DNA from 2 places in the Companilactobacillus ginsenosidimutans genome. Region 1 is predicted to be linked to the other one. Evidence: a T-box and tRNA genes for the amino acid it is inferred to sense, from the RefSeq annotation. Region 1 holds a T-box; the other holds one or more tRNA genes.

The links. The T-box of region 1 lies ahead of asnS (asparagine--tRNA ligase). A T-box ahead of a tRNA ligase gene usually reads a tRNA of that ligase, here a tRNA-Asn.
Region 2: it has a tRNA-Asn gene. The T-box ahead of asnS (asparagine--tRNA ligase) is inferred to sense a tRNA for this amino acid. The anticodon was not compared.

The regions. Positions count from the first base shown of each region.
Region 1 is NZ_CP012034.1:1,791,854-1,807,300, reverse strand. Features, by position in the region: gene ABM34_RS09105 (TetR/AcrR family transcriptional regulator) at 1-90, opposite strand, end outside; gene ABM34_RS09100 (DHA2 family efflux MFS transporter permease subunit) at 331-1,758, shown strand; gene ABM34_RS09095 (DUF4811 domain-containing protein) at 1,758-2,447, shown strand; T-box leader at 2,500-2,731, shown strand; gene asnS (asparagine--tRNA ligase) at 2,843-4,231, shown strand; gene ABM34_RS09085 (hypothetical protein) at 4,525-5,328, opposite strand; gene ABM34_RS09080 (DNA glycosylase AlkZ-like family protein) at 5,412-6,482, opposite strand; gene map (type I methionyl aminopeptidase) at 6,584-7,417, shown strand; gene ABM34_RS09070 (hypothetical protein) at 7,547-7,759, shown strand; gene ABM34_RS09065 (nucleotidyltransferase family protein) at 7,993-8,583, shown strand; gene ABM34_RS09060 (hypothetical protein) at 8,593-8,907, shown strand; gene ABM34_RS09055 (nitroreductase family protein) at 8,948-9,595, opposite strand; gene ABM34_RS09050 (MarR family winged helix-turn-helix transcriptional regulator) at 9,737-10,162, opposite strand; gene ABM34_RS09045 (NAD-dependent succinate-semialdehyde dehydrogenase) at 10,286-11,707, opposite strand; gene mmuM (homocysteine S-methyltransferase) at 12,722-13,651, opposite strand; gene ABM34_RS09030 (amino acid permease) at 13,815-15,182, shown strand; gene ABM34_RS09025 (putative quinol monooxygenase) at 15,226-15,447, shown strand, end outside.
Region 2 is NZ_CP012034.1:814,997-830,443, forward strand. Features, by position in the region: gene ABM34_RS04190 (aspartate kinase) at 1-304, shown strand, start outside; gene dapF (diaminopimelate epimerase) at 305-1,285, shown strand; tRNA gene ABM34_RS04200 (tRNA-Ser) at 1,446-1,535, opposite strand; tRNA gene ABM34_RS04205 (tRNA-Asn) at 1,550-1,622, opposite strand; rRNA gene rrf (5S ribosomal RNA) at 1,635-1,751, opposite strand; rRNA gene ABM34_RS04215 (23S ribosomal RNA) at 1,822-4,740, opposite strand; rRNA gene ABM34_RS04220 (16S ribosomal RNA) at 4,924-6,497, opposite strand; gene ABM34_RS04225 (LTA synthase family protein) at 7,231-9,285, opposite strand; gene ABM34_RS04230 (lysylphosphatidylglycerol synthase transmembrane domain-containing protein) at 9,316-10,338, opposite strand; gene ABM34_RS04235 (glycosyltransferase family 4 protein) at 10,338-11,372, opposite strand; gene ABM34_RS04240 (glycosyltransferase family 4 protein) at 11,365-12,564, opposite strand; gene ABM34_RS04245 (QueT transporter family protein) at 12,639-13,133, opposite strand; gene ABM34_RS04250 (deoxynucleoside kinase) at 13,300-13,950, opposite strand; gene ABM34_RS04255 (DUF2207 domain-containing protein) at 14,282-15,447, opposite strand, start outside.

The sequences.
Region 1 (15,447 bases):
CATTTCACTGTAACCAGTAGTCTGTAATAACTGCCAAGTAGCAGTCAAAATAGCGTCCTCAAGCTCTTTACCACGACGTCTCTGTGCCATAATTGTTCCCTTCTAAATAAGAAATTAATTAACTTTATAGTGAATGTTTTAATTAGCTATGTCAACTATTTAAGGTACGGATAAATTCTTATTAGAAAAAATTTTATATCACATAGAACCAGTCCCAAACACGTGTCAGATAGTTAGCCATAGCAAGTAATGAGACAATTCGTTGACAACTAGATAAATCGTGCTATTATCTTTTCAAGTACTACAAGTACCTTAAAAGGAGAAATAATTATGGCTCAACAAATTAGTTCGCAAGCTACAGTTGATAAAACCAAAACTTCATCAACTATGAAGAACGCCATGATCTTAGTTTTAGCAATGATAGTGCCAATGCTAGATACAACCATGACTAATATTGGAATCAACACTATTTTAAAAGACCTCAATTCCACTGTGAACACAATGCAGTGGATTACAACCGCCTACGTTTTGGCATTAGGACTAGCAGTCCCCTTTGCCGGCTGGGCAATCGATAAAGTTTCGGGAAAGTTATTAGTTGAAATCTCACTAGTAGTATTCTTAGTCGGATCCATCATGTCAGGTATATCAAGTTCAGTTGCAACTTTAATGATCGGACGTATTATTCAAGGTGCTGCCGCGGGAATCTTAATTTCAGCAGCACAAACGCTGATCGTTCGCGCTGCAGGAGGTAAGAATCTTGGAAAAATGATGGCTACAGTTGGACTTCCAATTGTCTTCGCACCAATCATCGGACCAACGATTGGTGGTGCCCTCATCAAATTCTTAAATTGGCACTGGTTGTTTTACATCAACATTCCCGTCATCATAGCAGCGCTATTTTGTGTCATGATGTGGCTACCAAAATTCGATGCCAGCAAGTCTGACAAAAAGTTCGACTTCATCGGATTTGCCTTACTAGTCGGACTTTTCTCAGGTTTAGTTATTGGAATTACCAATTTTAGTACTGATGATGTTTTTGGAAAAATGGATGTATTATTACCTATTTTCATTGGAATTGATTGTTTAGTTTTCTATATTATTTATGCTTTCAAGAATTCGAAAAAAGCTTTAGTACCACTGTCCTTATTCAACAACACTAGATTTTCAGCTTCAGCAATTTTATTGTTTATGACTGGTTTAATGTCAAATGGTGTCATGTTCGTTTTGCCACTATATTTGCAAAATATCCGTGGTCTATCAGTCATCTGGTCAGGGATTTACTTAATTGCTATGGGACTTGGCATGCTGGTTACCAGAACTATTGTCGGCAGATTGACTGACGATTATGGAGCTAAGTGGATTGTCATAATTTCTCTCATTGCCGGATTTCTGACGACCATCCCCTTCGCATTCTTCACTAAGTCAACGCCAACTTGGTTGTTAGTTGCCGTCATGTTTTTGTTAGGCTTGAGCAGAAGTGGAATAATCCCTATCATGACTGACAGCTACAGCAATGTTCCAACAAAACTCATCCCTGAAGCAACTGTCTCAACTCGGATGGTTCAAAACATTGGGGGGTCAGTTGCCACTGCATTGTTAGCTGCCGTCATCGCCAGTTTTACCGGCACAAATATTGCTACAACAACAATGATGAACACCGCCTACTCACAAGCCTTCATTTGGATATCCGTTGGAACTTTAATTGGTATCATACCGGCATTTTGGCTCAGTGTTACACATGAAAAGAAGGTGGCATAATGTTAATTTTATTGACAATAATCTTCGCAATTCTAGGAGCCTGGGCTCTTTTTAAAAAACGCAATTTTCTGGGAATCTCAGCCTTAGTCGTCATGCTTTTATGCCAAGTGTTTATCTTATTAGATGCCACTCAACACTTTGGTACTAGCACTTACACAACATCGCATGTTGAAAAAATTGCACCCGTTACTGACATCAAGGGCAATCAAATTATGATTACAGAAAAGATCAAACAAGGTAAAACTGAGTTTCTGGCATATGCTACTAAGAAGCCTGGAGAATCAGAGGTTCATACAGTTTTGAACAAACATAAATCTGTTAAAGTATTCTCCGACCATCCAAAATATGCTTACAAAGAAACTTCCAATAACAAGTATCGTTATAACAGCGCTTTTTACCAGTTCTTGTTTACAGGCATCACTAATAGTGGCCAGCAAAAATCACAAACCATTACGTATCATCTGACTTCATCCTGGCATGCACTTTCTAAAGATCAGTTAAAACATACCGGTAAGGTACTAAAAGAACCTAAAACGCAAGCTACTATTAAGTCAGAAGTTGCTTCCGTTGTTCAAAACCAGATAAAGCAAGATCCATCCCTAAAACAGAATGACACACGTTTGAAAAATTTAGAGGATAAAGCTTTATCCCAAAGTGTTGGTAAGATTCTTGAACAGTCGAAATCCTAAATTGGTCTTTACAACTACTGAATTAACGTGCTATTCTTTTTTTAACTTAATACATAGGATTTTAAAAAGAAGAAGTACTATTTACTCAATTCTCAGTGAGTTAAGGACAGTGCAAACTTAACATGCGGGTATTTACGAATAACATCTTTTTACTTCGGCCTGAACTAACAGTAGGGTTTGACGGAGCTGACACGTTATAGTCAGTAAGCATGTTTGTGCTTGTAGAGATGTTTTCGTATGAAAACAATTTGGGTGGTACCGCGGAAAGACCTTTCGTCCCTTTTAACCAAGGGAGTGGAAGGTCTATTTTTGTGCCCTGCGGTCACAAAGATCGTGATCTTCTTAAAATTATGTTCCTATTGTAAATTCAAGATTAGGAGATTAATAAATACATTATGCAAAAAGTTTTAGCAAAAGATTTATTTACTAAAGAATTCAAAGATGGCGAAGAAATCACCATTGAAGGTTGGATCAGAACTATTCGTGGTTCAAAGAAAATTGGTTTTATTGAGGTTAACGACGGTTCATTCTTGAAGAATGTTCAAGTTGTTTTCAGCAATGACCTTGAAGACTTTGATGACATCAAGAAGTTCCCAATTAGCACTACTATTGAAGTTATTGGTGAACTAGCTTTGACACCTGGTGCTCAACAACCATTTGAAATTCACGCTACTTCTGTTAAAGAATTAGGCGCTTCAGACAGCGACTATCCTTTACAAAAGAAAGCTCACACTTATGAATATTTGAGAACAATCGCTCACCTGCGTCCAAGAACAAACACATTCTATTCAATTTTCAGAATTCGTTCACTAGCAGCTTTTGCCGTCCACGAATACTTGCAACATAACGGTTTCAACTACATTCACACACCAATCATTACCAGCTCAGATGCTGAAGGTGCGGGTGAGATGTTCCAAGTGACAACTTTGGATTTAAACAACGTGCCAAAGAACGAGGAAGGCGCAGTCGACTACAACGAAGACTTTTTCAAAAAGGAAACGAACTTGACTGTTTCTGGTCAGCTTGAAGTTGAGGCATTCGCCCTAGCCCTTAGAAACGTCTACACATTTGGACCAACTTTTAGAGCAGAGAACTCTCATACTGGACGTCACGCTTCCGAATTCTGGATGATCGAGCCCGAAATGGCTTTTGCTGACATGCAAGATGAGATCAATGTTTCTGAAGAGTTGCTTAAATATGTTGTTCAATACGTGTTCGACAATGCCAAAGAAGAAATTCAATTCTTGAACGACAACATCGATGAACACTTAATCGAACGTCTATCAAACACTGTTTCAGAAAAATTCGCCGAAGTTACATATACAGAGGCTATCGATTTACTTGAAAAAGCTGATGTAGACTTCGACGTACCAGTTAGCTGGGGACTTGATCTTGAATCAGAACACGAACGTTACTTGAGTGAAAAAGTATTCAAGAAACCTGTTTTCCTAACAAACTATCCAAAAGACATCAAAGCTTTCTACATGCGTGCCAACGACGACGGCAAAACAGTAGCCGCAGCCGACTTGTTAGTTCCCGAAATTGGAGAATTAATCGGTGGATCACAACGTGAAGAAAGACTAGATTTACTAGAACAAAAAATCAAAGACTTGAAACTAAACGAAGACGAATACAAGTGGTATCTAGAACTCCGTAAATACGGCGGCACAGTCCACTCAGGCTTCGGAATCGGATTCGAAAGACTTGTTATGTACCTAACAGGTATGAAGAACATTCGAGATGTGATTGCTTACCCTAGAACACCAGGTAATGCAGAGTTTTAAAAAACAGAGCGCAAAATCACACGCCCTTGAGACCGGAGCATAAGACGGCCATAGCAGAGTGGGGCGCGTAACGCCCCCGCAGCTCTGGACGACTTATGCAGTAGGTCTCAGTGTGATTTTGCGCGTTTCCGCTATAAATGGGGCAAACGTATTCGACCGATGGCAGTGAACCCCAAACAAAATAAATCCAAAACAAAAAGAGACCGAAAGGTCTCTTTTTTTGTATTAATGTTCGGATTCTAACCCCGTCGATTTCGACGGGGTTAGAATTAACCAACAATGACTGTTAAAAATTAATAACCACTGTTATTAATTCGATCTTCATCTGCTTGAGAACTGTAATTACCGTCCTGATCAGTAGCATCACCGTTATAACCAACAGTACCACCAGATTCACCATTAACAGTAATAGTATATCCACTACCATTATCAGTTGCTTGTATATCATCTGCAGTCCAGTCACCATGTGCTCTTCTAAATCTATCTGCGGCAGCATTAGTGTCCGCAATACGACGATTAGAAGTATCAGGAGCAGCATTAGCAGAACTATTATCTTGTCCCGAATTTTGATCACTATTTGAATCCTGAGTAGTAGCTGCACTATCATCAGAATTACTGTCAGTGTCATTATCTGAACTGGTCTCTAACTTAGGACTAGCAACAACATCATCCTTATTCAAGTATGCAATTTGAACTTTAACTCCGTCCAATTTTTCAGCAGAAACATTTTCAAACAAGTCATCAACGGTAAGATAATTTCCTGCTTTAACTGTCACGTTGCCATCGGCTGATGAACTAAATTTCTTAACCCCATCAACCGTAAGCATAAATTTAGATTTATCAAATTTAACAGCCTTGTTACCCTTATTTTGAATCTTCAAAGAAAGAGAATAATTCTTATTGCTGTTCTCTTCACCCTTGATAACTTTAAACTTGATACTCTTTTGAGCATTGCTGCTCAATTTTTGATACGCAGTGGCTTCTTCAGTTTTAGTAGTCTTAGTTGCACTATCATTACTACTATTTGAGTTGTTATTTGAGCAACCTGCAAGAAGCACGATCGATAACATCCCTACAAACCAGATTAGTTTTTTCATTGAAATTCCCCCAAAAATATAAATATATTTATATTTGAATTGTATCATAATTGCGAAGATTCCGAAGAAAAAACCGTAATATATTATATGACCGTACAACCGTCATATTCTCGATTTAAAAATTTTGCAATCTTATGAAAATTTTGTTCCAGTTGGCGACTGTTAAATTGGCTCCATTTTTCGACTTCAAATTTAATCTTTTTATTAGTCAAATTGTAATTCCACTTGCCTGCGACTTTACCGTGCGCAATAATTGGTGCTTTGAGAAGCCCATTAACTGACCACATCTTCTTTTGAATATCCGGATCAACAAACCAACTTTTATCCAGATAACCAGTCATTAGTGAGCAAAAACCTGCGGCAATAACAGTTTTAGCAGAAACCATTTCTTCTATCTCAGCAAAAGTAGTAGAATCAATCTTTTGATCCATCCACAAAGTTTGGTCACGCCACAATATAGGACAAAATTCAGATTCAACTTTCTCCCAAGCTGGTCTTACATTAGAGATCCTTATCCCAGACCATTTGACAAAATCATTGATTGAGGCTGGTCCAAAGCCATGAATATATCGCTTAATCAACTCGGTCGTGGCAGTCAGTTGATCCTGTCGAACAAAATCAGCTTGGTATATTAATGGCATTCCTTGTTGTGAATGATGAGGATTGCTGGCCAACTTTCCTTGAGCTGTTAATATTTGAAAAATTGTGTAATCAGTATTGTGGGGACAATCCTTGTACCAGTCAAACTTACTCATCATTGATTTCTGATACTCACCACGAGTTAGCTCTTTTTGGTCTTCTAAAACGGAAGAAATGTAACTAACCGCTTCATGAATTTCATTAGGAATGCCGCGAAAGTACATATTAGGAAGTTTTTCATTTTGTCGGGCGTTAATCACCAACTGCCAGTCATCATGGGTAAATAAGTGGACCGTCCATCTTTGTCCCCAAGCTCTCACAATTTTGTCAGAATCATAAAGATTATTCAATTTCTCCATTGTACTACCGGTTTGTAGTGCCACATTTAATTCAGCAGCGCGCTGATTTTGTGCCTGAATCCCTATTATTCTGGTAAATGGGGTTAAAATGTCAGACACCTGACTCACCAATCCATGTTTGAATATTCGATATGCAAATAATTCTGAATCATTCAAAGCAATCACCACCTCATTTTGTATTCAAAGTATAAACCAAACCATTGTCATAACAATTTTTTGGTTTACAATTATTATGTTAGGAAGGAAAACAATTATTTATGATTACATTAAAATCAGAACGAGAAATTAAAGGTATGCGTGAATCTGGTAAAGTTTTGGCAGGAGTTCACTTGGGACTTCGCGACATGATCAAACCTGGTTTGACAGCATACGATATTGAAGTTTTTGCTAATGACTATATTCTTGAACATGGAGCAACTCCTTCAGAAAAAGGCTTTGAGGGCTATAAATATGCCACCTGCGTCGATGTTAACGATGAAGTGGCTCATGGTACTCCACGTCGTAATTTAATCCTTAAAGACGGCGATATCGTTAAAGTCGATATGACTGTTAACAAAGATGGTTACGAAAGTGATTCTTGCTGGAGTTACGCTGTTGGAACTCCTAGTCAACAAACAAAAGACTTGATGGATGTTACTAAAAAGTCATTGTACCTAGGAATTGCCCAAAGTGTCGTTGGCAATCGCTTAGGTGACATCGGTTTCGCCATCCAAGACTTCACAGAAAACAAACATGATTATGGCGATGTTCGTGACCTAATTGGTCATGGAATCCAGCCAACAATGCACGAAAAACCTGACGTTATGCACTATGGTCAAAAAGGCAAGGGACTACGTCTTAAAGCTGGAATGACAATTACCATCGAACCAATGATCAACGAAGGAACATGGGAAATTGCTGACCGTGAAGTTAAAGACGTCAACGACCCTTGGATCTATTACGTTTCAGCCGATGGTAGCTGGTCAGCTCAATACGAGCATACACTTGCTATTACTGACGATGGTCCAAAAATTTTAACATCACAAGATGCTGAAGAAGACGAAAAAATGTTAGCTTGGGCACGTGATTATATAAAAAAGAATAACTACTAAAAATAGGCGACTAACAATCTGAGATTGTTAGTCGTTTTTTTCAAATTCGTTCAGCACTGACATAACGTCGTTACATATATCTGTTATACTTGGCACATTAAGATTGGACTGATAACGACGAAAAAATATATGCATTTTATTGTATTAATTGATGTAGATAAACAGTCTTATGCATACCATGCTTCGAGTTTAAAACAATCAGATATTGATGCTGTCGAAAAATCACTGTTTGATAAAATTTCACAAGTGGAAAACAGAAAGCCTGTCGGATTGCATGACTTAACTACGGACAGTCCAACATTTCACTCAGTTCAAGTTATGGATCAATACTTACAAATATAATTCCTATTGAAAGTGAGGATGAATTTTTTAAATATTATCTTCAATACGTAGATAAGTTTGATTCTACGTTTGAAAAATTAAGTAAGAGAAAGTATCTTGATGACTAGCAAGTAAATTGATAGGCATATTATCCAAATATATATAACGATTTACACTCATTCTATTGGAAGAACTTGAGACGTTTTTGCGTAATTTATTCTAACGAATTAAATTACGTGAAGGAGCTAGTTCATTTGAATGACTCACTATTAACAATCGAACAATTGGTTTTAGATTTAGAAGATGAATATTTAAAATTTACAAAGTCCTATTATGCAACTGTTGACGGAATATATAACTTGAGAAAGCTAACTATTGACGAAGCATTATCTGACGATAATTTTTCCAATCATACATTGCCAACATATTTAACTGATCTGGGAGATTATTTCGGTTCAGATAATAACGTACTTTCAAAATATGAGTCTTTATATAACTTCAGATACAGAATAAAAAAATGGGAATCGATAAATCGTAAATTGAGGCATAATCTTTTCAAACACAAATATGTATCAAAAACATTGAACGATTTTTTTGCCGCTCGTATAATACTAGACAACATCGAACCAGATTATAATGACATTTTTGACCTGCTTGACCGGTTAAAGGAATCTTCAATTCTTTATAAGTTCTATTACAGAAACGATGGAAACTATCATGCAATACACTGCTACTTTCAAGATTCAAACAAGCATTTCCCTTGGGAATTGCAAATATGGGACACGCAAGACATGATTCAAAATTATTCGGAACATAGTCGCCATGAACACGAACAACTTAACTAGGAGGAAATTATGTACTTTCATTTAATTATTTTATTTGATTATAATGGTATTGAGTATGCGTACCACAAATCCAGTGACAGGCTAGACGTTACTGAAGACTATAAAAAAGATCTGTTCAACCGAATAGCTGGAATGCCAAACTATTTCGGAGCACACATGTTAAAGACCAATTCACCAACTTTCAAATCCGTACAAGATATGGATCCTTATTTCAAAAATATGAAGGTCATTAACGATTTAGATGAGTTTTACAAAATTTATTCTGAATATATTCAAAACCCGGTTTTAATGCAGAATAGACATTCAGCAAAATTTTCCAAATAAAAAAGGACGAGAAAATCTCGTCCTTTTTCCATCTAAATTTTTACATAAAGTCTGTGATTTCATTAACTGGATAACGTACAGACTTAGTATAGTCACCATCTGGTTTACCAATAGCAATGGCTGTAACGGGGATAAAACGCTCACCGTCTAAACCGAATGTTGGTGCTACTTGATCAAAATTGTAACCTGACATTGGGTTTGCTTCGTATCCGTGGGCACGGGCGATTAACATCAATTGCATGGCGATAATACCACCATCAATAGTTGCATCCTTTTCCAAGAATTGGCGATCAGCATGTTCATATAATGGCAAGAATGTCTTGAATACCTTGTCACGTTCTTCAGGTGTGATTTGTCCATTGTCACAAGCCTTGTTCCAAACATCACGATACTTATAATGTGATTGTGTGTCACCTAAAATGAAAATGACAACTGAACTTGAATCAGTCTGTGGGTAGTTGAATGGCATCATAACTGAATGAGCTTTTTCCTTACCTTCAGCGTTGTCACAAACAACAAAGTGCCATGATTGAAGGTTACATGCTGAAGGGGCTGTAGTAGCTTCCTCAAGCATTTCTGAGATCTCTTCTCGAGAAATCTTTACATCACTCTTGAATTTTCTATATGAGTGACGGTTCAACATAATATCAGCGAAATCATTGTTAACTAAATTCTTTGTAGCATCCATAATTACATCTCCCAAAATTTTATCTAATCAAATATTTCAATTGACGTGTCAACTGTTAACAGGTCAACCTTAACACGTAAGCGTTTGCTTGTAAATATGTTCACAAACAATTTTAAAAAAATAGAGCCTCTTTGTAGAGACTCACTTAAGTTCTAAATCACTCAAACGCTGCAATAATTGTGATAGTTCAACAATCTCAGCTGGAGTAAATTCTTGAGATACTAGCTTTAAAAATTTTTTTGCAGCGGGGGTTTTGCTACAACTAGCAATTTCCCCTTCGGCCGCTGAAGTGATATTTACCATAACCTCACGATTATTCTGAGGGTTACGAACACGTGTTACAAAGCCCTCTTCTTCAAGGTTCTTCAAGTGGCGAGTGATAGCAGAACTGTTGATCTCCAACTTGTTCTGAATGTGAGTCTGTGTCATTTCTCCACCATGCTTCAAGTACAGCAGCATCGCATATCGCGTTAAATTAGAGTTCGTTTGAGATTTGAACATCTCACTCATATTCAAGTCCGCCAACTTCAACCGGTAGAGTACATCGATTAATTCGTCGATCTCCATAATGACACTTCCCTTCGCTTGCTAACATTTCACATCAAGGATACATCATAAAGCTTGATAAAATCAAAAAAACTCGAAATCCATTCAGATTTCGAGTTTAGTAATAAATTATGCTTACTTATATTATTTACCGCCAAAGACGGCAAGTCCACCAGCTGGATTTCCCCAGTCAGGTGTCTGTGATGTTACGACAAGCTTGTCATTTACGAAGGCATTGAGTCCTAATTGACTCATTTCACGGCCGTAACCTGATCCCTTAACACCACCGAATGGAAGCTCTGGCAATGATACTAGGAATGAGTTTACGAAGACCATACCTGTTTCAATCTTGGCAGCAACGGCTCTACCATGTGCAGGGTCGCCTGAAAGTACGATACCACCCAAGCCAAGCTCAGAGTCGTTAGCAAGGTCAATAGCTTCTTGGTCGCTACCCACCTTGAATACTTGAGCAACTGGTCCGAATAATTCGTCGTAGAATTCAGGGTTATCTTTAGAAATATCTGTCAAAATCGTTGGTTGAATAAACTGACCAGGTAAGTCTACTGGCCCGTTTCCGAAGGCAACTTTTGCGCCGCCCTCAATAGCCTTATCGATTTGACCTTGTAGTTTAGCCTTGGCACGAGCTGAGTTCATAGGTGCATATGTAGTTGAAGGATCCATAGGATCGCCTGGTTTCAACTTAGCAAAAGCATCTTTTAACTTAGCCAAGAATTCATCGTACAAATTATCAGCGACGATAAATCTCTTGTTTGAAGTACATACTTGACCATTGTTGTAGATACGAACTCTCCAAGCAAGGTCAACAGCAGTATCTAAGTCGGCATCAGATAGCACAACAAAGGCATCTGAACCACCCAATTCCATCGAATTCTTTTTCAAATTTTGTCCAGCAACAGCAGCGACTGATTGGCCACCACGTTTTGATCCAGTTAGTGCAACACCTTGAACACGTTGGTCTGCAATGATGTCACTAACTTGATCGTAGCTAGCGAACAAGTTTGTCAAACTACCATCTGGGGCACCAGATTCTTTAACAATCTTTTCAAAAGCTGCAGCTGATCCAGGTGTATTTGAAGCATGTTTCAAAATCATTGGATTACCAACGATAAAGTTGGGTGCAAACACACGCATGATTTGGTAATAAGGGAAATTCCAAGGTTCAACCATCATCAAAACACCAGTTGATTGGTGGAGAATTTCAGCAGCACCAGTTGCTTGAGTAGAAATTGGTGTTGGTTTCAATAAGTCTTCACCGTTGTCAGCATAATAGTCAGCGATAATAGCACACAATTCAACTTCACCTTTTGATTCATTCAAAAGTTTACCCATATCAATCGTGGCAATCTTTGCCAATTCATCTTCATTTTTTCTCAAGAGGTCGGCAATCTTATGCAAAATTTTCGCACGGTCAGCAATTGGTTCATCTCGCCATTGTTTATATAATGCGTGTCCCGTACTTAATGCCTTTTCAATCTCCTCGGATGTAGCATCAGGGTATGATTTCACAAGCTCATTGTTATATGGATTAACTGTTTTGTAAGCCATTCTAATTCCTCCTAAATCTTAAAAAAATAAAAATAATAATTGTGTTTGAGTCACGCTTTCATTGTAACTTAACAGTTTATTTTTACAATTATTTCAACTCAAACGCTTACATTTGTCAAATGAATTATTAGAAATTTATTAGGCAGATTGGACTTTTTCACATTTTATTTGTGAATTTTTGTTGGTGCTATGCTGTTTGCGTTGTATAGACCAGATTGGTAATTATTTTTATTTTTTATCTGTTTTTAGGGTAGACCTTCGAGTGTGGTCTAAGGCAAGTGTTTGTTTTGGTTGTTTTGTTGAGTGGGTTCACTGCCTCCCTGCGGTCAGGTTCCGCGGGGGCCGTGGTCGCTGTGAACACGATTTTGAGCTTTTCGAAGTGCACGAAAATCTCAAAACTCGGTTTTTTACTAAGCTTGCCCTTTGGCAAGCAAAGGAAAACGCCACGGCTTGGGCCCCCGCGGAACCTGCCCTCCGGGCTATATCTGGTCAATACATCTTCTTTTTGTGTGGGGTGGCTGCTCACTTTAGTTTTGTTGAATATTATTTTATTAGTCTGATTTTCTTTGTATTAACATCTCACCTTAGCCTCAATGAAGTTCAAGAAACTTAGGTTCAAATTCTACTCTTGATGATGTTTTTCTCTACTCTTCTGTTTGTTTAGAAATACATTCATAACTAGTACGTCTAATTACTTCGTAATTAATCCGCGGGTCATTGAGGATCAAATTCATGGTATAAAAAAACACCCCTTGTTTTATGGGTGTTTTAGGTCAAGTTGGAATATTTCGTAATAAAAAAAGAAGAGAGAGTTTGATAGCAAATACCCCTGACCATCGATAACGCTATGTTTTAATCATACTGGATTATGAAAAATATCGATACTTCAAATATGATATATTGCGATATTGATTGTTTTATATGATTAGTTTGCTAACAATGTTTCATGTGGAACATATTGTGGGAACGTATGGTCTAAACACTATATATTGGGTTACTTATTGATATAGTTTGCTACTTGTTGTATGTCTTCGGGTGTTGTTCGACAGCACCCCCGATTAGTTGAGCACCTGCATCTAGCCACTTTGGTGTTAGGTCGGTAAATGTTTCTGCTTGTCTATTTGCCTTCCAAGTTTTTGTTTCTGGATTATAGATATCTCCATTGTTTGGATATACTACGATTGGTTTCTTAGTTACTGCACGAATATTTTTGATTGCTGGTTCGATGTTTTCTAATGTGGTGCAGTTTACCCCAATAGCTGAAATTTGGTCAAAAATATTGAAGTACTTAATTGCTTGTTGTAACGGTGTTCCATCACAGAGTGTTTCTGGATCCTTGATGCTAAAGCTCATCCATGCGTGTTGATCTGGAAAATCTAGTTTCAACATATGCGCTAAGGCTTTTGTTTCGTCAAAGTTTGGTTGTGTCTCAAAAGCAAACAGGTCCACTCCTGCCTTATCTAATAGCTGCATTCTTGATCTATGGAAGTCGAAATACTCTTTTTCTGAAAGTTGATAATCTCCTCGATATTCACTTCCATCTGCCAGATAGGCTCCATAAGGCCCAACACTTCCTGCAATTAGTGGGTGGGCAGCTCTAACATCCCTATCCTCTTTGTGTAGTAAACGGAAATAATCGACTCTTGCCTTATTTGCCAATTTAACGGCCTTGATTATCAGATCTTGACCTTCTTTTTTGGTCATACCCATTTTCATGAATTCTGAAATGTTAGCTTGGTACGTATTTGTAATAGCAATGTCTGCACCAGCTTGAAAATAACTTTTATGAACAGCTGTGATAGCTTCTGGATTTTCAATCAAAGCTGTCGCTGACCATAAATCATTGTTTGTATCAACTCCACGCTTCTCTAGTTCAGTTGCCATGGCACCATCAATTACTAAACCGGTTTTATTTTGTAGGTTTTCTGAAATTAAATCAGTCACTTTCACCGCTCCTCCGTCTAAAATGTTGTCTTGCGATAAATCTTTATGAAGTATATTGTAAACATTATTAACTTTTTTTAATAGTATTTTAATTTTAAAATTTCAAGTAGGGTGAATGTAAGTGGAAAATGAAAACAATGAACATATTAAACTAAAACGAAATATGGAATCTCGCCACCTGCTAATGATCTCTCTTGGTGGAGTTATTGGTACTGGTCTTTTTCTAAGCTCAGGTTACACAATCCACGAGGCAGGACCAATTGGAACTATCCTCGCATATGGGATTGGAGCAATCGTGGTTTATTTAGTCATGTTATGTCTAGGTGAATTATCAGTTGCCATGCCTGAAACTGGTTCATTCCACGTTTACGCCGATAAATTCATCGGACCCGGAACTGGTTTTACAGTAGCTATCTTATATTGGCTAACTTGGACCGTTGCTTTGGGGTCTGAGTTCACTGCTGCTGGATTAATCATGCAACAATGGTTCCCACACTCACCCACATGGATTTGGAGTGCTGCTTTTATGGCAGTCATCTTCATTTCAAACGCTCTTTCAGTCAGATTCTTCGCCGAAACAGAGTTCTGGTTCTCAAGTATAAAAGTTATCGCGATTGTCCTTTTCATAATAGTTGGTTTCCTAGCAATCTTCGGAGTCATCCACATTAAAGGTTATTCTCATGCTCCAATGTTCACCAACTTGTATAAAGATGGACTATTTCCCAATGGATTCAATGCCGTCTTCACGACAATGTTAACAGTTAACTTTGCCTTTTCCGGAACAGAACTGATAGGTATCACTGCTGGAGAAACTAAAGACCCAGCTAAGAATTTGCCTCGTGCAATTCATACAACCTTGATCCGATTGGTCATCTTCTTTATAGGAAGTATCGTTGTCATGTCAGCCTTAATTCCTTGGCAAAAAGCTGGTGTTAACCAAAGTCCATTTGTTCTCGTCTTCAAGAGTATTGGCCTGCCCTTCGCTGGGGATTTAATGAACTTCGTCGTCTTAACAGCAATCTTGTCGGCAGCAAACTCCGGACTATACGCCTCAACAAGAATGCTATGGTCCTTGGCACATGAAGGCATGATTCCACTTAAATATGCTAAAACTAATTCGCACGATGTGCCTATGATAGCTTTATGCGTCAGCATGGTCGGAGGAATTCTAGCACTTGTTTCCAGTGTTGTAGCAGCTTCGACTGTCTACTTGGTACTAGTATCAATCTCCGGATTAGCAGTTGTTATCGTCTGGATGGCAATTGCCTTGTCAGAAATCAATTTTCGTAAACAATTCATTAAGTCTGGACATAAGGTTTCCGAATTAAAATTTAAAACTCCTTGGTATCCAGTCGTGCCATGGGCAGCTTTTATTATGAGTTTACTGTCATGTTTCCTCATCGTCTTCGATCCAAATCAGCGTAGTGCCCTGTTCTACATGATTCCGTTCATCGCAATTTGCTACGGTGTATATTATGGAAAAACCGCTCTGAAAAAACGTCGTGAAGTTAGTGAGAAAATTAACGATTAAAGCGATATACTAGACTTAACAATTAAAATGAGGAGTGTGTGGCATGAAAGTTATTAACGTAAGCTTGTCAGTTAAACCAGGAAAAGAATCAGAATACGAAGCATTTATCGATAAATTAGTCCAAGGTTCACTAGCAGAAGCTGGTAACCTAGATTACGGACACTTCAAAAAACTCGGAACAGATGATGAATACGAAATCATCGAACACTGGAAGGATGCCGCAGCCGTTGAATCACATAATGGCACAGCACATTTCCAAGAATTT
Region 2 (15,447 bases), 980 kb from region 1:
TAAATTATCTAAGACAACAATAAAGAATTTATGTAACGATATTAAAGAATCGCTTAATCCGGATTATATGGAATGGATAGATGATTACGCAATTATTATGGTCGTTGGTGAAGGAATTGCCCACACAGTGGACACAATGGGTAAAATCATTGATTCGCTAACTCAAAACAACATCGCTATTCATATGATTAACCAAGGTGCTTCACGAATTTCAATAATGATTGGAACTCGAATGAAGGATGCTGACAGAGCGGTTCGTCATATTTATGATACTTTCTTTAATAATGATGACGAGGTGGAATAAATGGTCCAATTACTCAAAGTTCATGGTTCAGAGAACCAATTTTTTATCCTAGATCAAACGCAACTTGATACACAATTGACTGATACAGAGTTAAGTCAATTGGGAATACAGCTTTGCAACCCAGAAAATGGTATTTTAGATGGTGCCGACGGTGTTCTAGTCGTTAATACATCAACTAACTCAGAAGCGTTAGCTCAAATGAGAGTCATCAATGCAGACGGTTCAGAAGCAAAGATGTGTGGGAATGGTTTAAGAACTGTTAGTCGCTATCTATCAGAAAAATACAATGAACCCTCTTTTAAAATTGAAACATTAGAAGCAAATTTAGACGTTAAAAAATCTGCAGATTTAGCCATCGGGGTCCCCGCCTTTAGCGTTCAAATAAAACCAATCTCATTTGAAGCTAAAGACTTACCTTTCTCATACAAAGGTATGAATGAAATGATTAACGAAGAAGTACCAGAATTCATCATGGGACAAACTTTTACATCAATTGCAGTTCCAAATCCACACTTGATAAGCTTTGTCGGACATATTAATGAAAAAGAACTTGGTATATTAGGTAAGACACTCAACTCACCCAATGAATATTTCCCTGAAGGTGTTAACGTAAGCTTTGCAGAAATTAGAGGCGACAATGAGCTGTTTGTTCAAACATATGAACGTGGTGTTGGCTTTACTAATGCCTGCGGTACAGGAATGTCTGCAACAAGTTTAGCCTTTGCGTTGCTACACAAAGATAAATTCACTGAAAGTGACGATATCTCAGTTTATAATCCAGGTGGAATGGTTAAAACACATATAACACTTGGTAATACAAAGGAACAAAGTGATATTCACCTAATTGGAAATGCTACATTTACTCATACACTAGATATTGATGAAGCTGATCTACACAGTTTGAATTTAAATAAATTTGATATTAAGTCAACTGGTGAAGAAAGTTTGTATCAAGATTTTGTAAGTGAAATTGTAAAATAATCTAACACTGTCATTAATTTGACGGTGTTTTTTTATGTCTCGAAGAAACTAATCAAAAGCTTTTGAGATTTCTGGTAACAAAAAAAAGTCATACAGCAACTTTACTGTATGACTTCAATAATATTGGAATGAATAATCCAGTATAATGTATACTACTAAGCGGAGAATAAGGGATTTGAACCCTTGATACAGGCAATACCCGTATACATGATTTCCAATCATGCTCCTTCAACCACTCGGACAATTCTCCAGGGCAAAAAAAAACTCCGGTTGTCAGACTCGAACTGACGACAACCTGATTAACAGTCAGGTGCTCTACCAACTGAGCTAAACCGGAATAAAAAACAAAGCGTGGCAACTACCTATCCTCGCGGGCAGTTTCCCACCAACTACTTTCGGCGTTAAGAAGCTTAACTTCTGTGTTCGGCATGGGAACAGGTGTATCCTTCTTGCTATCGCCACCACACTTCGTTTCCTCGTACCTTCAAAACTAGATATTAATCATAATGAATTCTTCACACTTCAAACTACGTGACGCGGTTAAGTCCTCGATCTATTAGTACTGCTCAGCTCCAAGTATCACTACTCTTCCACCCGCAGCCTATCTACGTCATATTCTTTAACGGATCTTACTTCCTTAACGGAATGGGAAATCTCATCTTGAGGGGGGCTTCACACTTAGATGCTTTCAGCGTTTATCCCGTCCATACGTAGCTACCCAGCGATGCTCTTGGCAGAACAACTGGTACACCAGAGGTATGTCCATCCCGGTCCTCTCGTACTAAGGACAGCTCCTCTCAAATTTCCTACGCCCGCGACGGATAGGGACCGAACTGTCTCACGACGTTCTGAACCCAGCTCGCGTACCGCTTTAATGGGCGAACAGCCCAACCCTTGGGACCGACTACAGCCCCAGGATGCGATGAGCCGACATCGAGGTGCCAAACCTCCCCGTCGATGTGAACTCTTGGGGGAGATAAGCCTGTTATCCCCAGGGTAGCTTTTATCCGTTGAGCGATGGCCCTTCCATTCGGTACCACCGGATCACTAACTCCGACTTTCGTCCCTGCTCGACTTGTCAGTCTCGCAGTCAAGCTCTCTTATACGTTTACACTCTACGAATGATTTCCAACCATTCTGAGAGAACCTTTGAGCGCCTCCGTTACTTTTTAGGAGGCGACCGCCCCAGTCAAACTGCCCACCAGACACTGTCCCTCGCCGCGATTATCGGCGTAGGTTAGAGTTTTCATATAACAAGGGTAGTATCCCACCAATGCCTCCATCGAAACTAGCGTTCCGATCTCTACGGCTCCTACCTATCCTGTACATGTCACACAAAAACTCAATATCAAGCTACAGTAAAGCTCCATGGGGTCTTTCCGTCCTGTCGCGGGTAACCCGCATCTTCACGGGTATTATAATTTCACCGAGTCTCTCGTTGAGACAGTGCCCAAATCATTACGCCTTTCGTGCGGGTCGGAACTTACCCGACAAGGAATTTCGCTACCTTAGGACCGTTATAGTTACGGCCGCCGTTTACTGGGGCTTCAATTCTCAGCTTCGCATAAATGCTAACTGATCCTCTTAACCTTCCAGCACCGGGCAGGCGTCAGCCCATATACGTCATCTTACGATTTAGCATAGACCTGTGTTTTTGATAAACAGTTGTTTGGGCCTATTCACTGCGGCTGGCTGTTGCACCAGCACCCCTTCTCCCGAAGTTACGGGGTCATTTTGCCGAGTTCCTTAACGAGAGTTCACTCGCTGACCTTAGGATTCTCTCCTCGACTACCTGTGTCGGTTTGCGGTACGGGTAGTTTATTTCTAACTAGAAACTTTTCTCGGCAGTGTGAGTTACTGTGCTTCGCTACTTAAATTTCGCTCCTCATCACAACTTGTCCTTATAGTTACAAGCATTTGACTCGTATCAAGACTTGTTGCTTGAACACACTTTTCCAGCTGTGTGCACACATCATCCTCCTGCGTCCTTCCATCGTTCAAACAAAATAAACTAGTACAGGAATCTCAACCTGTTTTCCATCGATTACACCTCTCGGTCTCATCTTAGGTCCCGACTAACCCTGGGAGGACGAGCCTTCCCCAGGAAACCTTAGTCTTTCGGCCGATCAGATTCTCACTGATCTTTCGCTACTCATACCGGCATTCTCACTTCTAAGAACTCCACTGCTCCTCACGGTACAGCTTCAATGCTCTTACAACGCTCTCCTACCACGTATCTTACGATACATCCACAGTTTCGGTATCATGCTTAGCCCCGGTACATTTTCGGCGCAGAATCACTCGACTAGTGAGCTATTACGCACTCTTTGAATGAATGGCTGCTTCTAAGCCAACATCCTAGTTGTCTGTGCATTTCCACATCCTTTTCCACTTAGCATGAATTTTGGGACCTTAACTGGTGATCTGGGCTGTTTCCCTTTCGACGATGGATCTTATCACTCACCGTCTGACTCCCGGGTATAGATCTATGGCATTCGGAGTTTATCTGAATTCAGTAACCCAAGACGGGCCCCTAGTCCAAACAGTGCTCTACCTCCACGATCCTTTTCCCCGAGGCTAACCCTAAAGCTATTTCGGAGAGAACCAGCTATCTCCAAGTTCGTTTGGAATTTCACCGCTACCCACACCTCATCCCAGCATTTTTCAACATACATGGGTTCGGTCCTCCAATGCGTTTTACCGCATCTTCAACCTGGACATGGGTAGGTCACTTGGTTTCGGGTCTACATCTACATACTTAGTCGCCCTATTCAGACTCGCTTTCGCTACGGCTCCGTATCTTCTACTTAACCTTGCATGCAAACGTAACTCGCCGGTTCATTCTACAAAAGGCACGCCATCACCCATTAACGGGCTTTGACTACTTGTAGGCACACGGTTTCAGGATCTATTTCACTCCCCTTCCGGGGTTCTTTTCACCTTTCCCTCACGGTACTGGTTCACTATCGGTCACTAGGGAGTATTTAGCCTTGGGAGATGGTCCTCCCAGATTCCGACGGGGTTTCTCGTGTCCCGCCGTACTCAGGATACAGTCTAGAGTGGATCCGATTTCGCTTACGAGGCTTTCACTCTCTTTGGCTCAGCTTTCCAACTGATTCTGCTATCTTTTCCTTTTTTCTCATGTCGACTGTCCTACAACCCCAAAGAGCAAGCTCTCTGGTTTGGGCTGTTCCCGTTTCGCTCGCCGCTACTCAGGGAATCGATTTTTCTTTATATTCCTGCAACTACTTAGATGTTTCAGTTCATTGCGTCTTCCTCTTAAAAGCTATGTATTCACTTTTAAGTAATCATCCATTACGATGATTGGGTTCCCCCATTCGGAAATCCACGGATCATAGATTACTTACATCTCCCCGTGGCGTATCGTCGTTAGTTACGTCCTTCTTCGGCTCCTAGTGCCTAGGCATCCACCGTGCGCCCTTTATAACTTAACCTAAATTACAAAGGTAATTCTTATTTCTTTTTTGGCGGAATTGCTTCCGCCCGCAGTTTTCGGTGTTTCTTTAATTCATTATTTCTTAATATCCAGTTTTCAAGGTACGAGTGAGAGTAGACCTCTCAAAACTAAACAAAGTTTTAACTTGTGTATTCCGTGGTACCTAAGTACCTATCCTTAGAAAGGAGGTGATCCAGCCGCAGGTTCTCCTACGGCTACCTTGTTACGACTTCACCCTAATCATTTGTCCCACCTTAGACGGCTAGCTCCTAAAAGGTTACCCCACCGGCTTTGGGTGTTACAAACTCTCATGGTGTGACGGGCGGTGTGTACAAGGCCCGGGAACGTATTCACCGCGGCATGCTGATCCGCGATTACTAGCGATTCCAGCTTCATGTAGGCGAGTTGCAGCCTACAATCCGAACTGAGATCGGTTTTAAGTGATTTGCTTGCCCTCGCGAGTTCGCAACACGTTGTACCGACCATTGTAGCACGTGTGTAGCCCAGGTCATAAGGGGCATGATGATTTGACGTCGTCCCCACCTTCCTCCGGTTTGTCACCGGCAGTCTCACCAGAGTGCCCAACTTAATGCTGGCAACTGATAATAAGGGTTGCGCTCGTTGCGGGACTTAACCCAACATCTCACGACACGAGCTGACGACAACCATGCACCACCTGTATTCTTGTCCCCGAAGGGAAAAACTAATCTCTTAGTGTTTCAAGATATGTCAAGACCTGGTAAGGTTCTTCGCGTTGCTTCGAATTAAACCACATGCTCCACCGCTTGTGCGGGCCCCCGTCAATTCCTTTGAGTTTCAACCTTGCGGTCGTACTCCCCAGGCGGAGTGCTTAATGCGTTAGCTGCAGCACTGAAGGGCGGAAACCCTCCAACACTTAGCACTCATCGTTTACGGCGTGGACTACCAGGGTATCTAATCCTGTTTGCTACCCACGCTTTCGAGCCTCAGCGTCAGTTACAGACCAGAGAGCCGCCTTCGCCACTGGTGTTCTTCCATATATCTACGCATTCCACCGCTACACATGGAGTTCCACTCTCCTCTTCTGCACTCAAGTTTACCGGTTTCCGATGCACTTCCTCGGTTGAGCCGAGGGCTTTCACATCAGACCTAATAAACCGCCTGCACTCGCTTTACGCCCAATAAATCCGGATAACGCTTGCCACCTACGTATTACCGCGGCTGCTGGCACGTAGTTAGCCGTGGCTTTCTGGTTGAATACCGTCAATACATGAACAGTTACTCTCACGCATGTTCTTCTTCAACAACAGAGTTTTACGATCCGAAAACCTTCTTCACTCACGCGGCGTTGCTCCATCAGACTTTCGTCCATTGTGGAAGATTCCCTACTGCTGCCTCCCGTAGGAGTTTGGGCCGTGTCTCAGTCCCAATGTGACCGATTACCCTCTCAGGTCGGCTACGTATCATCGTCTTGGTGAGCCGTTACCTCACCAACTAACTAATACGCCGCGGGTCCATCCTAAAGCGATAGCAGAACCATCTTTCAAACAATAACCATGTGGAAATTGTTGTTATGCGGTATTAGCACCTGTTTCCAGATGTTATCCCCCACTTTAGGGCAGGTTACCCACGTGTTACTCACCCATCCGCCGCTCACTCAAATGTAAAATCAATCAGGTGCAAGCACCTTCATTCATTTACCAGAGTTCGCTCGACTTGCATGTATTAGGCACGCCGCCAGCGTTCATCCTGAGCCAGGATCAAACTCTCATATTTTGATTGTTTGTGACTCATTTGTTATTAATTATTATTACTAACGAACTGACTTCGTTATAATTGTTTCTTTGACCTTATATAATAAGGCCTACACAATTAGCGTTAAAACTTTGTTCAGTTTTCAAAGGTCTATCACTCTAGTAAGCGCTTACGCTCACCAGTGCTATATTAGTTTATCAATCTGACAATCTAATGTCAAGGATTAATTTAACTTTTGTTTCATATAAATCATTGTGATTTATATGAATTGTTACTTCGATAAGCAACTTAATTATCATATCTAATTATCAACTTCATGTCAACAATTATTTTGATTAATTAATATCTCAACTCGTTTACTTGCTAAGAATATTTCCTATCGAGTAACTTTATAATTATACCAAGCTGATAACCATAAGTCAACAACTTTTTTATAATTATTATTTAGCTATCTCGCTTTCGCTTGATAGCCTTGATGTTGTTCATGTCTCGCAACAACAAATAATATCTTACCAATTCACTTCCATGCATGCAAGTGTTTTTTTACATATTTTTCAATTTATTTTCACTTCGCTGTTTTTATAGTTCGACATTCCTATTTAATCGCGTTAAAACGCCATTTTGCTTATTTGATATTAGCCAATTTCAAAACAAACTAAGTAATTTTCATTGAGATAAGTCTTTCTTCTTTCATGAAAGTAGTACTCATTATACATAAAAAGGGTAATGAAGTTAATCTTCATTACCCTTTTATCTATTTGAGTTCTGGTGCATCTGTTTGATATAGATTCATTAACGACTTATTGTCATTCTGGGCTAATATGCTTGTACCATTCTTGGTACGTGCCTTTTTCAATTCTTTTAAAGCAGTACTCTTCTTATAAGAGTAATCCTTCTTATCAACAGTAGCGAATCCTTCTGGTTTATAGAACCTTAACAAATCACCATTGATAACACGATCAGATAGAGATAGTTCGGTTGTCACTCTGTTAGACATTTGTGCCTTCTGAGTCGCAGAAAGACTTTTATCTACTTTACCATTCTTAGTATTGTAATACGTACTTCCCACCTTAGTTACATCTGGAGATACAAAATCTCCATTTCTAAATGCGACTATTTGCGAGTGTTGTGGTGATAGTAAGTCACTACCAAATTGAATCATGTTTTTATCATTGACTCCAAGCAAATTCAATAATGTAGGTAGAACATCTATTTCTCCACCATAAGTATGGTTCACACCACCCTTTAATCCATCCATATGAATCATGAATGGTACACGCTGATACTGTGCATTATCAAAATCATTGAAATTCTTGATTCCAGTAATCTTAGACATAGCTTTTTTATGGTTATCAGAAATACCATAGTGATCGCCGTAGAACACAACCATACTAGTTTTATCGAGTCCAGTGGCTTTAAGCCAATCCATAAACTCACCAATTGATTGATCCAAATAACGTGCAGTTTGAACATAACCATTTACAGTGCTGTCCCCTGTATCCGTCTTACTAATACTTTGGTTCTTCTTATCCAGTGAATATGGATAATGGTTAGTAACTGTAATGAGTTTTGCATAGAACGGTTGTGGTAATTGTTGAATATATTGAGCAGAGTCTCTAAGGAAAATTTTATCCTTCATACCATAACCGACGTTATAGCTCTTCTTTTGCTTATAGTAGTTGGAACTAAAGAAGTAATCATAACCCCATGACTTATATGTGTTATCACGATTCCAGAAACTTGGAACATCCCCATGGAACGATGCTGTTGTGTATCCCTGTTGATCCATAATTGCAGGAGCAGCTTGGAATGTATTTGTTGTTCCGTCGGTAACCATTGCCGCACCTTGAGGTAAACCAAATAACGAGTTTTCAAGCATCAACTCAGCATCAGCAGTTTTACCCTGTCCAACTTGGTTAAAGAAATTGTCGAAACTAAGGGTATCATTCTGGTGGTATATCTTATTTAAGTTAGGAGTAACTTCCTGATCATCCCACTTATAATCAATTAAATATTGTTGAAAACTTTCCAAGTGGATTATGAAGACATTCTTGCCTTTTGCTACACCGGAGTATTCCACATTGGGCGCAGCGTAATTGTCTTTCATATACTTTTGAATCGAATCTAAATCTGAACTCTTTGATTGTGCCTTAACAGCACTTGTCTTTGTAGTTTTCACGACATCGTATACATTAAATGCGTTTAGACCTAAATACTTAACAATGTAGTTATTATCGAAAGTTCTAGTAAGCAATCCTGAACGATCACTTTCTGCCAAAGTTAAATTAGCTCCAAATAGCAATACTGCTAATGATGTAATCAAAATTGGAATACGCCACTTAAGTCGTTTAACATCCATCCTGATTACCTTAAATGCCAATAATAATATTAAAATAAGGACATCAATAAATACTAAAAAGTCAGTTGGTTGAACAATTCCTGCAATACTCTTACCAAGGTTGTTCGAAACCGATCCAGAACCTTTGATAAGTATCATTGTTAAAAAGTCTGAGAATTCACGATAATACAAGATGTTTGAGAATAGCCAAACAGAGTCTAGAAAATCTATAATCAATAAGAAAATATACGATTTTCTACCCTTCATATACAGTGCCAAACCAAATAACAGTAGCATAACCGGAATAGGATTAATCACCATTAAAAACGTTTGAAGTGATCCCTTGACACCAAGGTTGAATTTCGTGGTATATGCATAAACTGTTTTGATAGTATATAGAACTACTGCTAAGATGACAAAACCCAATCTAGTATTTAAAAAATTTGAGAAACCTTTGATAATACGCTTCATGTGTTTTCGCTCCATAATCTTACTTTAGCATTATGCTTTATTTTTATTTAAGTTGGGCTTCTTCGAAACCCCAATCATCCCCAAGAACATACCAAAGAAGTATGTAATAAATCTCCACAAAAACATAGCTAAAATCAATCCGGAAGCTGATGGAATAAAGCCTGCAAATAAGGCTTTAAAACTAACTTCTGCCCCACCAGTACCACCTGGAACTGGAAAAATGGATGTAATCATCACAATCATAATTTGCATAACAATTACATCAAGTAAATTAATATGATGAACGTTTAGAGCCAACAGTACGAAGTAAACAACGAAATAGTATAAAAAGAGCTGCAACACTGTTAATACCGCTGCCTTAATTACTTTCTTACGTTCTTTTTTTAATACCAGACTTTCATTGTAGAAACTATCAATACTACGGTCAGCTGACTCTAAAATTTTATCACGTTTTTCATCTTTAAGGAAAAATAATACTGGTTTTAAGACAACTTGAACCATTCTCTTAGTGAAGTTGTAATAGTACATAATCATTAACAAGAAAGAAATGGTTACTACGTGTATTACTAATCCAAATAAAATTAGCAAGGCTAGTCCGCCAAAATGTCTTGCAACGCTCTGAAAGCTAACTAACATTGCAACTACGAAATTGATTAGCACCATCCCTTGATAGATGACAAACTTCATTAGCAAAACGGAACTAGCTCTTCCTCCATCAATTTTTGATTGCATCAAACCAACTAATTGTGCAGGCTGACCACCCGAAGAAAACGGAGTAATTGCATTGAATAAAGCCTGGATGAGTGGAATACGATACATTTCCCACCAGCCAAACTTACGGTCTTCTTTTTTCTTTAGTAATGTGTGCAGCACCCAAGCTTCCACGGCATATGAAAGTAACATGGATACAAAAGCAATAACTAACCAAAAAAAGTTGAGCCCTTTAAAAATATTAACTAGTGATTCAAAATTGATATCTTTAGCTTCCCACCAAAAAATACCGGCACCAAGGCCCAACATTACTAACAATGCAAAAATGTTTTTTCTACTCATCATTTATCCTGTTTATATATTTTGTATTGGTCATTATAAAACTTATACCAAATCTCACTTAAGTGATCTGGAGAATAGTAACTTGAAGCTTCTTTAGATTTCTTTTTAAAATCAGCCAAAATTCCACGATTATTATTAGCCCGGTTAATGAAGTCACTCATTTCGGCTCTATTTTCCGCTGGTTCATAATATCCGTCAATAATTGCTTGATAGAGTTCGAGATTACGAAGTAATACAGGGGCTCCACAACTAAATGCTTCTAAAACTGACATTGGAAATAGTTCATCATAAGATGGCAACAAGAAAATATCACAAATGTTATAGTAGTTCACTAAATCATTTCTATCAACAATACCTGTGAATTTCATATTTTCAGGTGCATCTTCCAACATCTTTTTATAACGATCATACCCGTCAGTTATCTTGCCAAATGAAAATCCACCTGCCCAAATAAATTGAATGTCTGGGTTTTCTTGTGCTAATTTGTAAAAGTCGTCAATTCCCTTACGTTCTTGAACCTGTCCATCCCCGAAAACAACAAACTTGTCTTCAGGAATGTTCATTTTCTTTCTGAAAGCAGATTTCTCTTCGTCTGACTTCTCATAAAAAGTCTCAGTTGAGACGAAATTAGGAATATATTTAATTTTTTCGCGTTTTAACCCATGTGCGACTAACTTATCAATAAAAGTTGGATTAACTACAACAATCTGATCCATCCTCTTATAAAAGCTAATCACATATTTATAAAAGATATTTCTGAATAACTTAGGAAGTTTGATGCTCCCCTCTAAAGTTTCGGGCAAGAAATGTACGTAGCCAATTTTTCGACCACGCTTCTTTGAAAATGTTGATAAATAAAATGTTGGATTAATAGTGTGATAATGACTTAAATCAGCACGAGAATACTTGTTAATTTTAATATCAAAATCCTTACTGAAGCGACTCTTCAATAAGTTCACTAACTCAATATAAGCACTACCAACACCCTGTCCTGCCACTTTATCAGCAGTTGAAAACATGGTGATTTTAATCATTCGAATACTCCTCTGGATCTATTGATGAGTTCGACAATTTTTCTCGAACAAAATACTCTTGAGCGCTGTGGTAAAAACTAAGTACAGAATCACCAAACTTATCTGAAGAAATGTTGTAAAGAATTCTCTGTCTAGCATCCCTATCATCAAACGAGTTTGGATGATCTAAGTAGGCAATTATCTTAGGAATCAGTTGATCATCTTGATTAAATGTCACACCCACAGACGGATCTGTTAATAGCTGATCCGTGTATGGTGCACTTCTAACAACAATCTTTAATCCAGATGCGATTGCTTCAATATAAGTTAAACCTTGTGATTCAGTATCACTCGAAGAAACAAATATATTTGCCATGTGATAATAAGGCGAAATCTTGTCATGCTCAACTTCACCAGTGAAAATAACATTATCTGTAATATGCAAGTCTTTTGACATCTGGACTAATTCATCCATGTCTGGACCACCACCAACAATCACAAGCATTAATTTAGGATTGTATTTAATTAATTCCGGCATTGATCTTAATACATGATCAATTTTTTTCTCCAACGCTATACGACTTAACATTAAAATTACTGGCTGGTCTTCAGCAATGCCCAATTTTTCACGAACAATTGTTGAATCCACTGGTTTAGTGTATTCAGACAAATCAACACCTGTTGGAATAATTGAGATTGGCGCTTCAATTTTATATCTATCCAAAGTTGCTTTAACTTGCTTACTTGGCGCTACCACACCTGATGCATTATTAATAAACATACGAGACATTTGCTTTACGTGATATGGCTTGAGTAAATGGCCATTTAGTACATAATGCAAATAATCCTCATACATGGTGTGATAAGTATGTACGAACGGTATTTTTAATTGTTTTGCGACAAATTTTCCAATTAGACCCAATGAAAATTCAGTTTGGGTATGAATTATATCAAGTTTTAATTCCTTAGCTAGATCAACAGCATGAAACATCCCTCTAATGGCAATTCTTCTATCAGTAAAGGAAATGAATGGTACACTACCTAATCGAAAAATATTAGGCTCAATAGTTGTTTTAGAAACACTAGGATCAGTAGTTGTAAAAATATACACTGAATGACCCTTTCGTTCTAGATCGTTTTTTAAGGTTTGAATTGAAGTGGCAACACCACTAACTTGAGGGAAATAAGTATCGGTAAATATTCCGATATTCATAAACAGCATCTCCTCATAACTTTATATTGAAGATTATAACAAAAAAGGGAGATTGATTTCTCCCAATCCAGGCGTTATTTGATTATTCTAACAAAATTACGGTTATTCATAAGGAAGTAAAATACAACAGTTCCTACTGCAACTACCGCAAATTCACCAATTGCTACGGTTCCCACTGTTAACCAGAATGGTACATGAATGACATAGAACAATTCTGCTCCAACAATAAGGCCATTTACAACAGCACAAAATACTGGCACTAACCAAATTAGTTTCATCTTGTTAGAAATCAAAACGATTAGTAAACAAGAAATTGCAGTTGCCATTGTTCCAAATATTAAATCTGGTAACCCTAGTTGACTGCTAAAAATGTTAGTAATAAAACATCCAATTATCAATGACCAACTATATTTAGGATTGAAGAAAACCAATAACATTAATATTTCAGATACTCTAAATTGTATTGCTCCATAGGCGAAAGCCGATAATCCGGGTGCCAATGTCAAAGCTACATATAATGCAGCTACAATTGCTAATCTAGTAATATCTCTTACTTTTAAATTGCGCATAATAAAAAAATCCTTTCACTGTTTTGTTAGGACAGGTTACCAGTGCAAACTGCCAATTAATAATGTTAACTTTTTTGACACTGATAAGCAACTTACAAAAATGTAATACTGTCCACCATACAAAAAAATCCTGTAACATCCACTCGGATATTACAGGATAATAATTTTACAACTTAGGCAATAAATCACGTTCATTTAATTTAGTATCAATTTGATTTAAAACAATTTGTAAATCGTCCTTGTTTTCAACATAATCCAATTGATCACCATTAATTTTCATTTTTGGACTGTAATCATATTCATCATACCAGTCATCATAACGACCAAGTAAATTGTGATAATAATCAACCAAAGTTGGATCCTGTTCTGGCTGTTCATAGTCACGTCCACGTTTCTCAATGCGCTTGATCATTGTGTCATATGAGATATCAATATGAATTAACAAGTCTGGTGCTTTTTTAGCGGCTGCATATGGAAGTTCTTGCATCATATTATCAAGAAGCTCGTCATAGACCTTCACTTCTTGTTGTGTTGCACGACCCATGTCGGCGTTCATGTGGAAGAACAAAGCATCTTCATAAATTGAACGGTCTAACACGTTATTATCATCAGCCAAAGCTTTTTTAATTGATTCAAAACGTTTATTTAAAAAGTAAATTTGTAGTAGGAAAGCATATTGCTTAGGGTCTTTATAGAACAATGGCAAAACTGGATTATCATCTACTTGTTCATAAAAAGCCTCTGTTCCTAAATGTTCTGACAAAATTGTTGCTAACGTACTTTTACCAGCACCAATTGTGCCACTTAATACGATCATCATTATATTCCTCCATCTGGTCCAAAAAAATCAATAGCTAATATCTTACCACTCAGAACTATATGTTGTATATAAATATTTTGAATATTCTATATATGGTGTCTTTTGATGATTTATAAACGCTGATATATCAATATTTTAGTCAAAAAAAAAGATCCTCACACACTGTGAGGACCCTTCTCGTCAATTCCCTTTTTCGTTCCAGTGAATATAATACCAATTCAATATAACATTGGGGTTACAAACTTGTTTCTTTATAACTTTTTTAATCGCAATTAAAAAAGTATTAAGACGATAAGAAAAAGTTAACATTTTGTTTGTTTCATGTTCTCTAAAAGGCTCCACCACCGGAACCTCCTCCAAATCCACCTGAACTTCCACCAGAAAATCCTCCAGAACTACCACCTATACTAGAATTGGAGCCATTTCCGGCATTAATTGCACTAGAAATTGAAGAAGTAAAATCAAAATTGTTGGACAATCCAGCAACTGCCCAGTAATAATAAACGAAGCTTGGATCGTTGAGCACTTGATCACTAAATTCAACCTTCAGTGCTTTTATGACTTTGTCTGAAACTCCAAACGCAACTGCATAGGGAAGAATTTGTTCCCAAAGGATTAAATCTCCTACGTCTGCCAATTTGATATCATCGATATCCTTCAGCATTTGTTTAAATCCACGTAATTCATTAGCTAGTATCTCACCTTTTTCTGTGTATACTGATATCCTCTTTTTAACTTGAAAATAGGTGGTCCATGAAAATACTAATCCAATCAGAAGTACACAGACTAATAATATCCACTTATCCGAATAAGTAACCATTCCAATACCTGCCATTATGACAGACAATACACTAGTTAATATAGCTCCCATTGAAAATGAACTTATTCTATCTGTATTCTTCTTATCAAAGAATTGTTCACGTCCACGTGCTGCACGTTTGCTCCATGCACTAAACCTCTTTGATAACTTACTCTTTGAGCTCTTATTGATTTGTTTGATTGTGACCTTCTCACCATCACCAATGTCATTAATTAGATATTGAAAAATTTTGTCATCAGGCAACTTGTTAGCTTTGATTTCAAAAGTTTTATCTAATTTAATTATTTCTAAATTACGCTTGTTAACTTCAACTAACATGTCTGCAGTAAGTGATGCACTATTGGCAGTATCAGCTTTATCGATCACTATTTGTGCCATACTTGGAGATACCGCCGGAACCTCGAACCAATGATGAAGAGGTATTGGCATTTCATGTTTGTTTACTGGATTTTTCCTTAGTTGATAAAAAATATTGATAAAGATTCCAATAATTACCAATACATATACTAATAAGGAAACATAAAATATCCGTCTCGGTATAGCACGTTGTTTATTGGCTTCAATTGCTAACGATTTTTCTTTTTTCAAAATATTAGATTTTGCATTTTTATTAACAAACTTAGTGTTCAAAGATGTAACAGACGTAGGAAAAATGATATGGCTCTCAACAAATT